One region of the Paucibacter sp. KCTC 42545 genome, then DNA from elsewhere that is predicted to be linked to it. Evidence: predicted binding sites of a transcription regulator. Region 1 holds the regulator's gene; the other holds the start of a gene.
The links. Region 1 encodes FNR, which switches genes on or off when oxygen is low (the NO sensors DNR and NnrR bind a similar motif). Its sites were predicted from a motif close to TTGATNNNNATCAA; they were not measured.
Positions count from the first base shown of each region.

Region 2: a site for FNR is predicted at 2,166-2,179, ahead of AT984_RS15890 (potassium channel family protein). Genes of this name have one in related genera too.

Region 1 covers NZ_CP013692.1:2,614,067-2,619,211, reverse strand. The annotation lists gene ccoG (cytochrome c oxidase accessory protein CcoG) at 1-1,026, shown strand, start outside; gene AT984_RS11365 (hypothetical protein) at 1,078-1,341, shown strand; gene AT984_RS11360 (hypothetical protein) at 1,343-1,690, shown strand; gene fnr (fumarate/nitrate reduction transcriptional regulator Fnr) at 1,822-2,556, opposite strand; gene hemN (oxygen-independent coproporphyrinogen III oxidase) at 2,780-4,213, shown strand; gene AT984_RS11345 (urease accessory protein UreH domain-containing protein) at 4,213-4,932, shown strand; gene AT984_RS11340 (NADP-dependent isocitrate dehydrogenase) at 5,060-5,145, shown strand, end outside.
Region 2 covers NZ_CP013692.1:3,680,220-3,685,364, reverse strand. The annotation lists gene AT984_RS15900 (methyl-accepting chemotaxis protein) at 1-328, opposite strand, end outside; gene AT984_RS15895 (type III pantothenate kinase) at 521-1,300, shown strand; gene AT984_RS15890 (potassium channel family protein) at 1,339-2,130, opposite strand; gene hslU (ATP-dependent protease ATPase subunit HslU) at 2,322-3,680, opposite strand; gene hslV (ATP-dependent protease subunit HslV) at 3,677-4,240, opposite strand; gene AT984_RS15875 (hypothetical protein) at 4,293-5,145, opposite strand, start outside.

The DNA of each region.
Region 1 (5,145 bases):
GCTTCGCCCTGGAACTTCAACAAGCTGTGGCGCAAGAGTGGCAAGCAACTGACCTGGATCGTGGTCGGCTTGTGGACCGGCTTCAGCTTTGTTGGCTACTTCACCCCCATCAAAGAACTGTGGGCTTCGGCCTTCACCTTGGGCTTTGGCCCATGGGAATGGTTCTGGGTGCTGTTTTACGGTTTTGCCACCTACGGCAACGCAGGCTATATGCGCGAGCAGGTCTGCAAATACATGTGTCCTTATGCGCGCTTTCAAAGCGCCATGTTCGACAAAGACACCCTGATCATCAGCTACGACCAAGAGCGTGGCGAGCCGCGCGGTTCGCGTGGCAAGAAGGTCGATGCCAAGGCCGCCGGCCTGGGTTCGTGCATCGACTGCACCTTGTGTGTACAGGTCTGCCCCACCGGCATTGATATCCGCAAGGGCCTGCAATACGAGTGCATTGGCTGCGCCGCCTGCGTGGACGTCTGCGATCAGGTGATGGACAAGATGAACTACCCGCGCGGGCTGGTTCGTTACGACACCCAGAACGGCCTGGCCCAGCATCTCAGCCCGGCGCAGAAGCTGCGCCGCATGTTCCGCCCTCGCGTCATCATTTACAGCGTGGTGCTGGTGACCTTGAGTACGGCTTTGTTGGCCAGCCTCTTGTTCTTGCGCAGCCCCGTCAAACTGGATGTGGTGCGTGACCGCGGCGTGCTGTCCCGCCTGGTGGAAGACGGCTATATCGAGAACCTCTATCGCCTGCAGATCATGAATGCGACCGAGGGCGCGCAGCAGTTCAGCGTCAGCGTCAAGGGCATGGAAGGCATCGCCTTGGGTAAGCCAGTGAGCTTGGTCTTGGCGCCGGCCGAAGCGCGTTGGGTGTCGGTGGCGGTGCGTATTCCGCCGGAGTCGGCGGCGCAGGCCGGTGTCGGCGCGCATGCCATCTCGTTTGCCTTGATGGGACAGGCGGTTGACAAAGCAGGTGTGGCCAGCGGCAAGATCGAGATCAAGGAAAAATCGACCTTTGTCGTGCCGCGCTAAGCGCGAACGAATTTTTGAATAAGAAGTCCTTGCAAAGCAGGAGTTGACGCAATGAGTCAAGAAAACAAGAGCAAGACCGAGTCTTCTAGCCCCTGGTGGCGTGAGAAGTTCATGTGGCTGGTGTGGGGTGGACCGGGTCTGGTGGTGCTTGCCAGCTTTGTGACCCTGTACCTGGCCCTGCATTTCCCCGAGACGGTGCTGGACGAGTCCAAGGTGCAGACCACGTATGTGGGCAAGGCTTCCAAGGAAGCCGCTCCGGCCTCCTTGGCACCGGCCATGAAGGGCCGCAATCACGCTGCCACTGGTACGCAATAAGATGAATACCGAGCCCCGCAATCGTGTTGAGTCGGATGACGCCACCTTTGCGGTGGATCTGCCGCCACCTACGTCCAGGTTGGCACGCTGGGCGATGGCCATTGCCTGGCCGGCCTTTGTGATGGCAGGGGTGACCGAGGGTTTGGTGTTTTCGGTGGTTGACCCCAGCGATCTGACCTGGTTCGGCGGCGAGCGTATGGAACTCTCCCGCCAGGCCGTTTACACGCTCAGCTTTCTGATTTTTTGGAGCGTCATCAGCTTGGCATCCAGCATCAGCCTGATGCTGGCCACCTTGCCGGAGACGCCTGATGCACCTCAAGCCATTCACCCGCGGCGATGGCCGCAGTAGGTCGAAGTAGGCCGCTCGCTCGGGCGGCGCTCAATGCTGAATGCCTGAATGAAAGAAAGAAGGGCTGAGTACCACTCAGCCCTTCTTTTATTGTGCCGCTGGCGCGGCTCAGCAGCCGCTAAGCCTAGGGCTTAGCAGGCGCCGTTGTTCACCAGCTTTTGCAGGCCCGCTTGGTCAAGGATGCGCAAGTGGCGTTGCTTCACTTCCAGCAGGCCCTCTTCCTGGAATTTTGAGAAGGTGCGGCTGACCGTCTCCAACTTCAGGCCCAAATAGCTGCCGATTTCTTCGCGCGTCATGCGCAGCACCAAGGCAGCGGCGGAGAAGCCGCGCGCCTGCAGGCGCTGGGTCAGGTTTAGCAAGAAGGCTGCCAGGCGTTCCTCCGCCCGCATGCTGCCCAGCAAGAGCATCACGCCGTGGTCGCGCACGATTTCCCGGCTCATGATCTTGTGGAACTGGCGCTGCAAATCGGTGAACTCGCGCGACAGCTCTTCCAGTTGCTCAAAGGGAATTACGCAGACCTGGGAATCTTCGAGCGCCACGGCGTCGCAGCTGTGGCGGTCGGTGCTGATGCCGTCCAGGCCCAGCAATTCGCCCGCCATTTGAAAGCCAGTGACTTGGTCGCGGCCATCTTCCGACGAGACACAGGTTTTGAAAAAGCCGGTGCGCACCGCGTAAAGCGACTGGAACGGATCGCCGCTACGGAACAAGGTGTCGCCGCGCGACACTTGGCGGCGGGTGGCAACCAGCTCGTCCAGCTGCTCGAGGTCACCCGACGACAAGCCCACGGGTAGGCAAAGCTCGCGCAAATTGCAGCTGGAGCAGGCGACCTTGAGCGGTTCAATCTTGATAGGTACGGTGACGTTCATAGAGTGCATTATGGATGACGCATATCGCAGTGGGCAGGCGCCGTTGTCGGCATCTGTTCGGGGCAAGGCGGCGATTCGAACGTCTGATCGCCGCTTATCGGCTTCGCCAAACATGATTTAGCTCAAGCCCAATGCGCAATACATGCGATTGTTAGGGCAAAGAATGAGGCCAAACTTGATCTCGGTCAATCGCTTGTGTGGCGGGCTTGGCAATATGCGAGCCATGGTTTCTATCACCCAGCCCCAAGCCCTGTCAGGCAAAGACTCCGCCGTGAGCATCATCAACGAAGACCTGTTGCGTCGTTTCGATGTGTCCGGGCCACGCTACACCTCGTACCCGACCGCGGATCGCTTTGTTGAGGCCTTCACCGCCGAGAACTACGCGCAGGCTTTGGTGCAAAGGGCCACCGGCTCGCAGATTGGCGGCGCTGCGCCCTTGTCGATCTATGTGCACATCCCCTTCTGTGAATCGGTGTGCTACTACTGCGCCTGCAACAAGGTCATTACCAAGCATCACGACAAAGCCGCGGAGTACTTGCAAGCTTTGATCACCGAGATGGACTTGACGCTGGTCCATCTGGGTCGCGGCGCCGGGGTGTCTCAGCTGCATCTGGGTGGCGGTTCGCCGACCTTCTTCAGCGATGAAGAGTTGACGGGCTTGGTGCAGGCCTTGCGTGAGCGCTTCCGCATCGTTGCCGGAGCCGAGATGGCCATCGAGGTGGATCCGCGCACGGTCAATGTGGACCGCCTCAAGCATCTGCGCAGCCTGGGCTTCAACCGCCTGAGTTTCGGCGTGCAGGATTTTGATCCGCATGTTCAAAAGGCGGTGCATCGCCAGCAGAGCTTTGCTAGCGTCGAGGCCTTGATGACGGCGGCGCGCGAGCTGGGTTTTGAGTCCACCAATGTGGATCTGATCTACGGTCTGCCGCTGCAAACCCCCGAGTCCTTTGCTCGCACCATCGAGCAAGTGGGTGCCTTGAAGCCGGATCGCATCGCGCTTTACGGCTACGCTCATTTGCCGCAGCGCTTCAAACCGCAACGCCGTATCGACGAAGCCCAACTGCCGCCGGGTGCCGCCAAGGTGGCGATGTTGCACGGCGCGATTGAAGGCTTCATGACGCATGGCTATAGCTATATCGGCATGGACCATTTCGCCTTGGCCAATGACTCCTTGGCCGTAGCCAAGCGCCAGGGCCGCCTGCATCGCAATTTCCAGGGCTACAGCACCCAGCCGGACTGTGACCTGATTGCTTTGGGTGTGTCGGCGATCGGCCGCGTTGGCGCCAACTACAGCCAGAACGTCAAGACGCTGGAGGCCTATTACGACACCTTGCGTCAAGGCCAGCTGCCCATCGAGCGTGGCTTGGCCCTGACCCGCGACGACATCGTTCGCCGCGCCGTCATCATGGCTTTGATGTGCCAGGGGCGGCTGGAGTTTGAGTCCATCGCCTTGGCGCACCTCGTGGATGTGGCCGAGTATTTCAAGCCCGAGCTGGAGCGCATGCGTGAGCTGGCGGAGCAGGGCTTGGTGACGGTGGACGCCGACGCCATTCAAGTGACGCCGCTGGGTTGGTTCTTTGTGCGCGCTGTGGCCATGGTGTTTGATCGTTACCTGCAAGCCGATCGCAGCCGCGCGAAGTTCTCTAAAATCATCTGATGCTTGATGTCGCCCTTGCCGGCTCGGCCCTGTTGATGGGCTTGGCCGGCGTTCCCCATTGTCTGGCCATGTGTGGCGCGACCTGCGCTGCGGCCGGGGGGCGTGCACCCGTGAGCTTTCAGCTCGGGCGCTTGGTGGGGTACGCGGCCGCGGGAGCGGTGGCGGCGGCCAGCGTGCAATTGCTGGCCCAGATGGGCCAGGCTTCGGCGCTGCTGCGCCCGCTGTGGGTGATGCTGCATGTGGCGGCCTTGATGCTGGGCTTGGCCTTGCTCTGGCGCGGTCAGCCGCCGGCATGGCTGGCGCGTCTGGGGCAGGATGTTGGGCATCAGCTTGAAGTGCCGCTTGATGGCTTGCGCCAAGGGCGTGTGGCCTTCGCCGGCCCGGCGCAAATGAAAGTTCGGGCCCGCGCAGGTCTGGCTGGTTTGGCTTGGGTGGCCTGGCCTTGCGGCTTGCTGCAATCGGCTTTGCTGCTGGCGGCGCTGGCTTCTGGGCCGGTGCAGGGCGGGGCGATCATGGCCTGCTTTGCCATCAGCTCCGGGGCCGGATTGGCGCTGGGGCCTTGGTTGCTGAGCCGTTTGCGTACGGCTCAAGATGGTGGCGCGGGTGCGCTGCGCCTGTCGGTGCGCTTGGGCGGGCTGGGGCTGGTGGCTGCTTCGGGCTGGGCCTTGGGGCATGGCCTGTGGGCGCAGGTGGCGGCTTTTTGTAGCTCGGTGGTTTGACGCCATGCTGACGCCCGCATAACTCTTATAGAAGACTGGGCAGCACAGCGTGGCGCGACTGACTTAGAATTCACCCTCTAATCGATCTACCCCCTTGGGCCTGCACATGGGCCGATCTGGATACCAAATGACCGCTTCGAAATCGACCATCATCTACACCTTGACCGACGAAGCGCCACTGCTGGCGACGGCGTCGTTCTTGCCCATCGTCCG
Region 2 (5,145 bases), 1.1 Mb from region 1:
TCTCGCTGGCGTCATCTGCCAAGGCTTCCAGTTGCTTTTGAATCTCGGAAATCGCCGCCGTGGTGCTGGCAATTTCGGGCTTGAAGGTGGCGGCCACATTGGGGTCGCTGCTCAAAATGCCGGCCGTGGTGCGGACGGCATTGGTCTCGGTCAAGCCGCGCCAGCGCAGGGCCAGCTCAAACACCTGTTGCTGCGTCGCCTGGCCGGTGCTCACCTTGGCTTGCTGCGACTGCGCGCGCGCGAAGGTGGCGGCAATGATCAGCGCCACGATCAGGGCCAGGGCGATGATGGGCAACCACAGCTTGGTCTTGATGGAGAGTGAGGTCATGACTTGAGCCTTCCAACTGAGACAGAAATGGGTGAGTGCGGCGGGCGCGCGCGGCCATATCCGGCGCTTCGGCATGGCCGACGCAAGACAACTTCTCTCGCTATCGGCGGCGCGCGCTGAAACTGAACTCGGGTGTTCAGCCTGCGCTTGCTGTTAGGCTGAGCACCCTTGCCAGCAATTTGACTTGCGACCATGAGCTTTTTGGCCATCGACATCGGTAATACCCGCCTCAAGTGGGCACTGTACGCTTCGCCGCAGCCGGGCGCAGCCTTGCTGGCGCATGGGGCGGTATTTCTTGAGAACATCGAGCAACTGGCCGACAGTGACTGGCGCGACCTGCCCGCGCCGCACAGCGTGCTGGGCTGCAATGTGGCGGGCGACGCGATGCGCCGGCGGGTCGAGGAGCAGCTGGAACTCTGGGAGGTGGAGCCGCGCTGGGTGGTGGCCAGCAGCCATGCCGCTGGCGTCAGCAATGGCTACGACTTCCCCGGCCGCCTGGGGGTGGACCGCTTTGTGGCCCTGATCGGTGCGCGCTGGCATGTGCTGAACCGCTGCGGCGCTGAGCTGCCGCCCCGTGCCGCCCTGGTGGTGATGATTGGCACCGCGGTGACGGTGGATGCGCTGGACGAGACCGGCCGCTTTCTCGGTGGCCTGATCCTGCCCGGGCACGGCATCATGTTGCGCGCGCTGGAAGGCGGCACCGCCGGCCTGCGTGTGCCCACCGGCGAGGTGCGCGACTTCCCCACCAACACCTCGGACGCCCTGACCAGCGGCGGCACTTACGCCATCACCGGCGCGATCGAGCGCATGCACCGCCATCTGCAAAAGCGTGTTGGCCATGTGCCGCTAACGCTGATGACCGGCGGCGCTGGCTGGAAGGTGTCACCGACGCTGGAGATTGCGCATGAGTTGGTGGACTCGCTGATCTTCGAGGGCATGCTGGCCCTGCAGTCGCACCGGCTGGCCTTGTAAGGCGCACTGCCGCAGCGCTAGCGCTTGCGGCGAGCCGCTTATTTCTTGGCGAGCTCTTCGCGCAGCGCCGCCAATTCTTCGTGCACCGTGCGCAGCTGCGCATGCATATCGCGCAAGATGTCTTGCTCCATATGCCGCTCGGAGCTTTCCACCCACATCGCGGCGATGGCGGCCGTCACCAGCGACAGCACCGCGTAGCCCAGCAGGACCACGAACACGGCGAAGATTTTGGCCGCCGGTGTGGTCGGCACGATGTCGCCATAGCCCACCGTGGCCGCGGTGGTGAAAGCCAGCCAAAGGCCGTCGCCGAGGTCGTGGGCGCGCGGCTCCAGAGCCCAAAAGCCCACCCCACAAAAGCCCAGCACCAGCAATGCCAGCGTGAGCAAATAGCCCAGGCCACCGCGCGTGACCCAGCTTTTTAGCGCCCAGACCATGCGTACCAGGGTCAGCATGGACACGAACAGGCGCACCGCCAAAGCCAGATTGGAGTGCGCGCTGGGCGCGATCAAGGCCGCCGTCAGCAAGCCCAGCACCAAGAGCACGTCCAGGCCATTGCTGCGCAGGTATTGGCGTGGGTGGCTGACGTGGCGGCCGACCCGCCACAGCGAGGTGCACATGATGGCCGCCGCCGCGAAGTAAATGGCCTGCGCCAGGGGGGTGGGCAGGTTCTCCAGCAGCTCGATGTAGAAGGCCGGAATGGTGGCGAACAAGGCGATCAGCACCGGCCAGCGCCAAGCACGCTCGGTCCGCGCTGCCGCCGGATTCAGCGGCGAAGGTCGGGCCAAGCCCCAGCTGCGGGTGTTGAGGAGGGAGGCTTTGCGGTGCGGCATAGCCCGCAGCGTAGCGGGCCGAGTCCGGTTTGGAATTGACCTGAATCAAGCAGGCCGAAGGCGCCGCTGCGCTTGCGGGCGCTCGCCCAAGCTGAGCGCGGGGTCTGCGACCTTTTCCGACTGCTCCTGAGCTTGCTGAGAGCGCAGGGCTTGCGAGCGGTTGCGCGCAAGCCCTGCGTTACTCCGCCAGCTTAAAGAATGAAGCGCGACAGGTCTTCGTTCTTGGCCAGTTCGCCCAGCTTGGCGTCGACCTCGGCTGCGCCCAGGGTGAGGGTCTGACCACCCAGGTTCGGCGCATCGAAACTGATTTCGTCCAGCAATCGCTCCATCACCGTGGCCAAGCGGCGGGCGCCGATGTTCTCGGTGCGCTCGTTGACCTCAAAGGCGATTTCGGCCAGGCGGCGGATGCCCTCGGCGCTGAGTTCCAAGGTGACGCCCTCGGTGGCCAGCAAGGCCTGGTATTGCTTGACCAGGCTGGCGTGGGTGCTGCTCAAGATGGCTTCAAAATCGTTCACCGACAGCGAACCCAGCTCGACCCGAATCGGGAAGCGGCCTTGCAACTCGGGGATCAAATCGCTGGGCTTGGCCAGGTGAAAGGCGCCCGAGGCGATGAACAAGATGTGGTCGGTCTTGACCATGCCGTACTTGGTGTTGACCGTGGTGCCTTCCACCAGCGGCAGCAGATCGCGCTGCACGCCCTGGCGCGACACTTCGGCCGTGCCGCTATCGGCATGACTGCTGCGCGAGCAAACCTTGTCGATCTCGTCGATGAAGACGATGCCCATCTCCTGTGCGGCGGCCAGCGCGGCGGTCTTGATGTCGTCTTCGTTCAGCAGCTTGGCGGCTTCTTCCTCGATCAGATGCTTGAGCGCGTCTTGCATCTTGAGCTTGCGGGTCTTGCGCTTGCCCGCGCCGAGCTGCGAGAACATGCCTTTGAGCTGCTCGGCCATCTCTTCCATGCCGGGCTGGCCCATGGGACCAAGAATCTCCATGCTGGGCTTGCCCTCGAGCAGATCGACCTCGATTTCCTTATCGTCCAGCAAGCCCTCGCGCAGGCGCTTGCGCATGATTTGCCGGGCCGTGTTGTCCGGCGTGGCCGGGGCTGTGGCGGTGGAAAAACCGACCTCGCTGCGCGGGGGCGGCACAAGGATGTCGAGCACGCGGTCTTCGGCGGCGTCTTCGGCGCGCAGGCGCTGGCGCTTCATTTGCTGCTCGCGCTCTTGCTTGACGGCGATCTCGACCAGATCACGGATGATGGAATCCACATCCTTGCCCACATAGCCCACTTCGGTGAACTTGGTGGCCTCGACCTTGATGAAGGGGGCGCCGGCCAGCTTGGCCAAGCGGCGCGCGATCTCGGTCTTGCCCACACCGGTGGGGCCGATCATCAAGATGTTCTTGGGCGTGATCTCGGCGCGCAGCTTGTCGTCCACTTGCTGGCGCCGCCAGCGATTGCGCATGGCGATGGCAACGGCGCGCTTGGCCGGGTGTTGGCCGACGATGTGGCGGTCGAGTTCGGAGACGATCTCCTGCGGGGTCATTGAACTCATTCCAGCACCTCGATGGTGTGATTTTGATTGGTGTAGATGCAGATATTGCCGGCGATCTCCAGCGACTGCTTGACGATCTCTGCCGCGCTGAGCGTGCTGTGCTTGAGCAAGGCTTGCGCGGCCGCTTGTGCGTAGGCGCCGCCGGAGCCAATCGCCACAATCCCGAGCTCGGGCTCCAGCACATCGCCGTTGCCGGTGATGATGAGCGAGGCCGTGCGGTCGGCCACGGCCAGCATGGCCTCCAGGCGGCGCAGCACGCGGTCGGTGCGCCAGTCCCGCGTCAGTTCAACGGCGGCGCGCACCAAGTGACCCTGGTGCTTCTCAAGCTTGGCTTCGAAGCGTTCAAACAAGGTGAAGGCATCGGCCGTGGCGCCGGCAAAGCCGGCCAGCACCTGATCGCGGTGCAGCTTGCGCACCTTGCGTGCACTGGCTTTGACGACGATGGTGCCCAGCGTGACTTGGCCATCGCCACCAATGGCGACCTGCATGCCGGTGGGCGTTTGGCGGCGCACACTGACAATCGTGGTGCCGTGAAAAACGGGGTGTTGTTGAGAGTCCATGGCTTCACAAATGGATGTGGAAGCCTAATTTTCAACCGCCCGGCGCGAAGTTCTAGGTTTGTTTTACCTTGATGCGCGCATGCTCGTTGATGCCCATGGCGGCGAAGAACAGGGCCACCAGGCGATGCGCGTCAATGAACACCACTTGGCGGTTTTCGCCTTGGCGCGTCAACACCCAGTTGAGCAGATCGCCGGCGGCCATGAAGTCCAGGCGAATCAGCGTGCCGCACATCACGTTGACGAGGGTGGCACTGCCCAGCTCGTCGGTCATGGCCTGCAGCTGCGCGGAAATATCGCCACTGAGTTGGCCGCTGAGCTCCAGCTCGGTGGGAGGGCTCATCGGATTGAGCTCGCTGATTTGCGATTCCGCAAAGCTGCTGCTCATCTCGGTGGGCGTGATGCTGGTGCTGGGGCCTTGGATCGAATTGACGCCGCTGGCCAGGCGCACCCGGCAGGCGCTGCGCTCCCATGATGGGGGCGAGACTTCGTAGGTGACGCAGTAGTCGATCGCCACTTCGTCGAACTGATCGGGCCGATTCACCAGGCGCAGGGCTTCGAGCCGCAGCATCCACAGGGTCGGGTCGACCTGGGCATCCGCCACCGGCGACAAGCCGCTCAGCACTTGCAGGAAATGGTCGCCACCGATCCAGCGCATGTCCAGGGGCTGGCTGGCCCAGTTGCGGAACTGGTCGCGCAGCTGCAGGGCAGCGTCGGCATCCACCGCGCGCAAGGCGGACCAGTCCAAGACCCACGGCATGGGCATCAGCTGGGTGCGGGTTTTGAGCAGCTGCATGGCCTCGGCCGTCAGCACTTCGGGCGCGGCCCAGCTGACATTGCTGGCCTTGGCCATGGGCGCGCGCACCTTGCGGTGGGCTTCGGCCACCAGCTTGGGCATGGAGAACCAT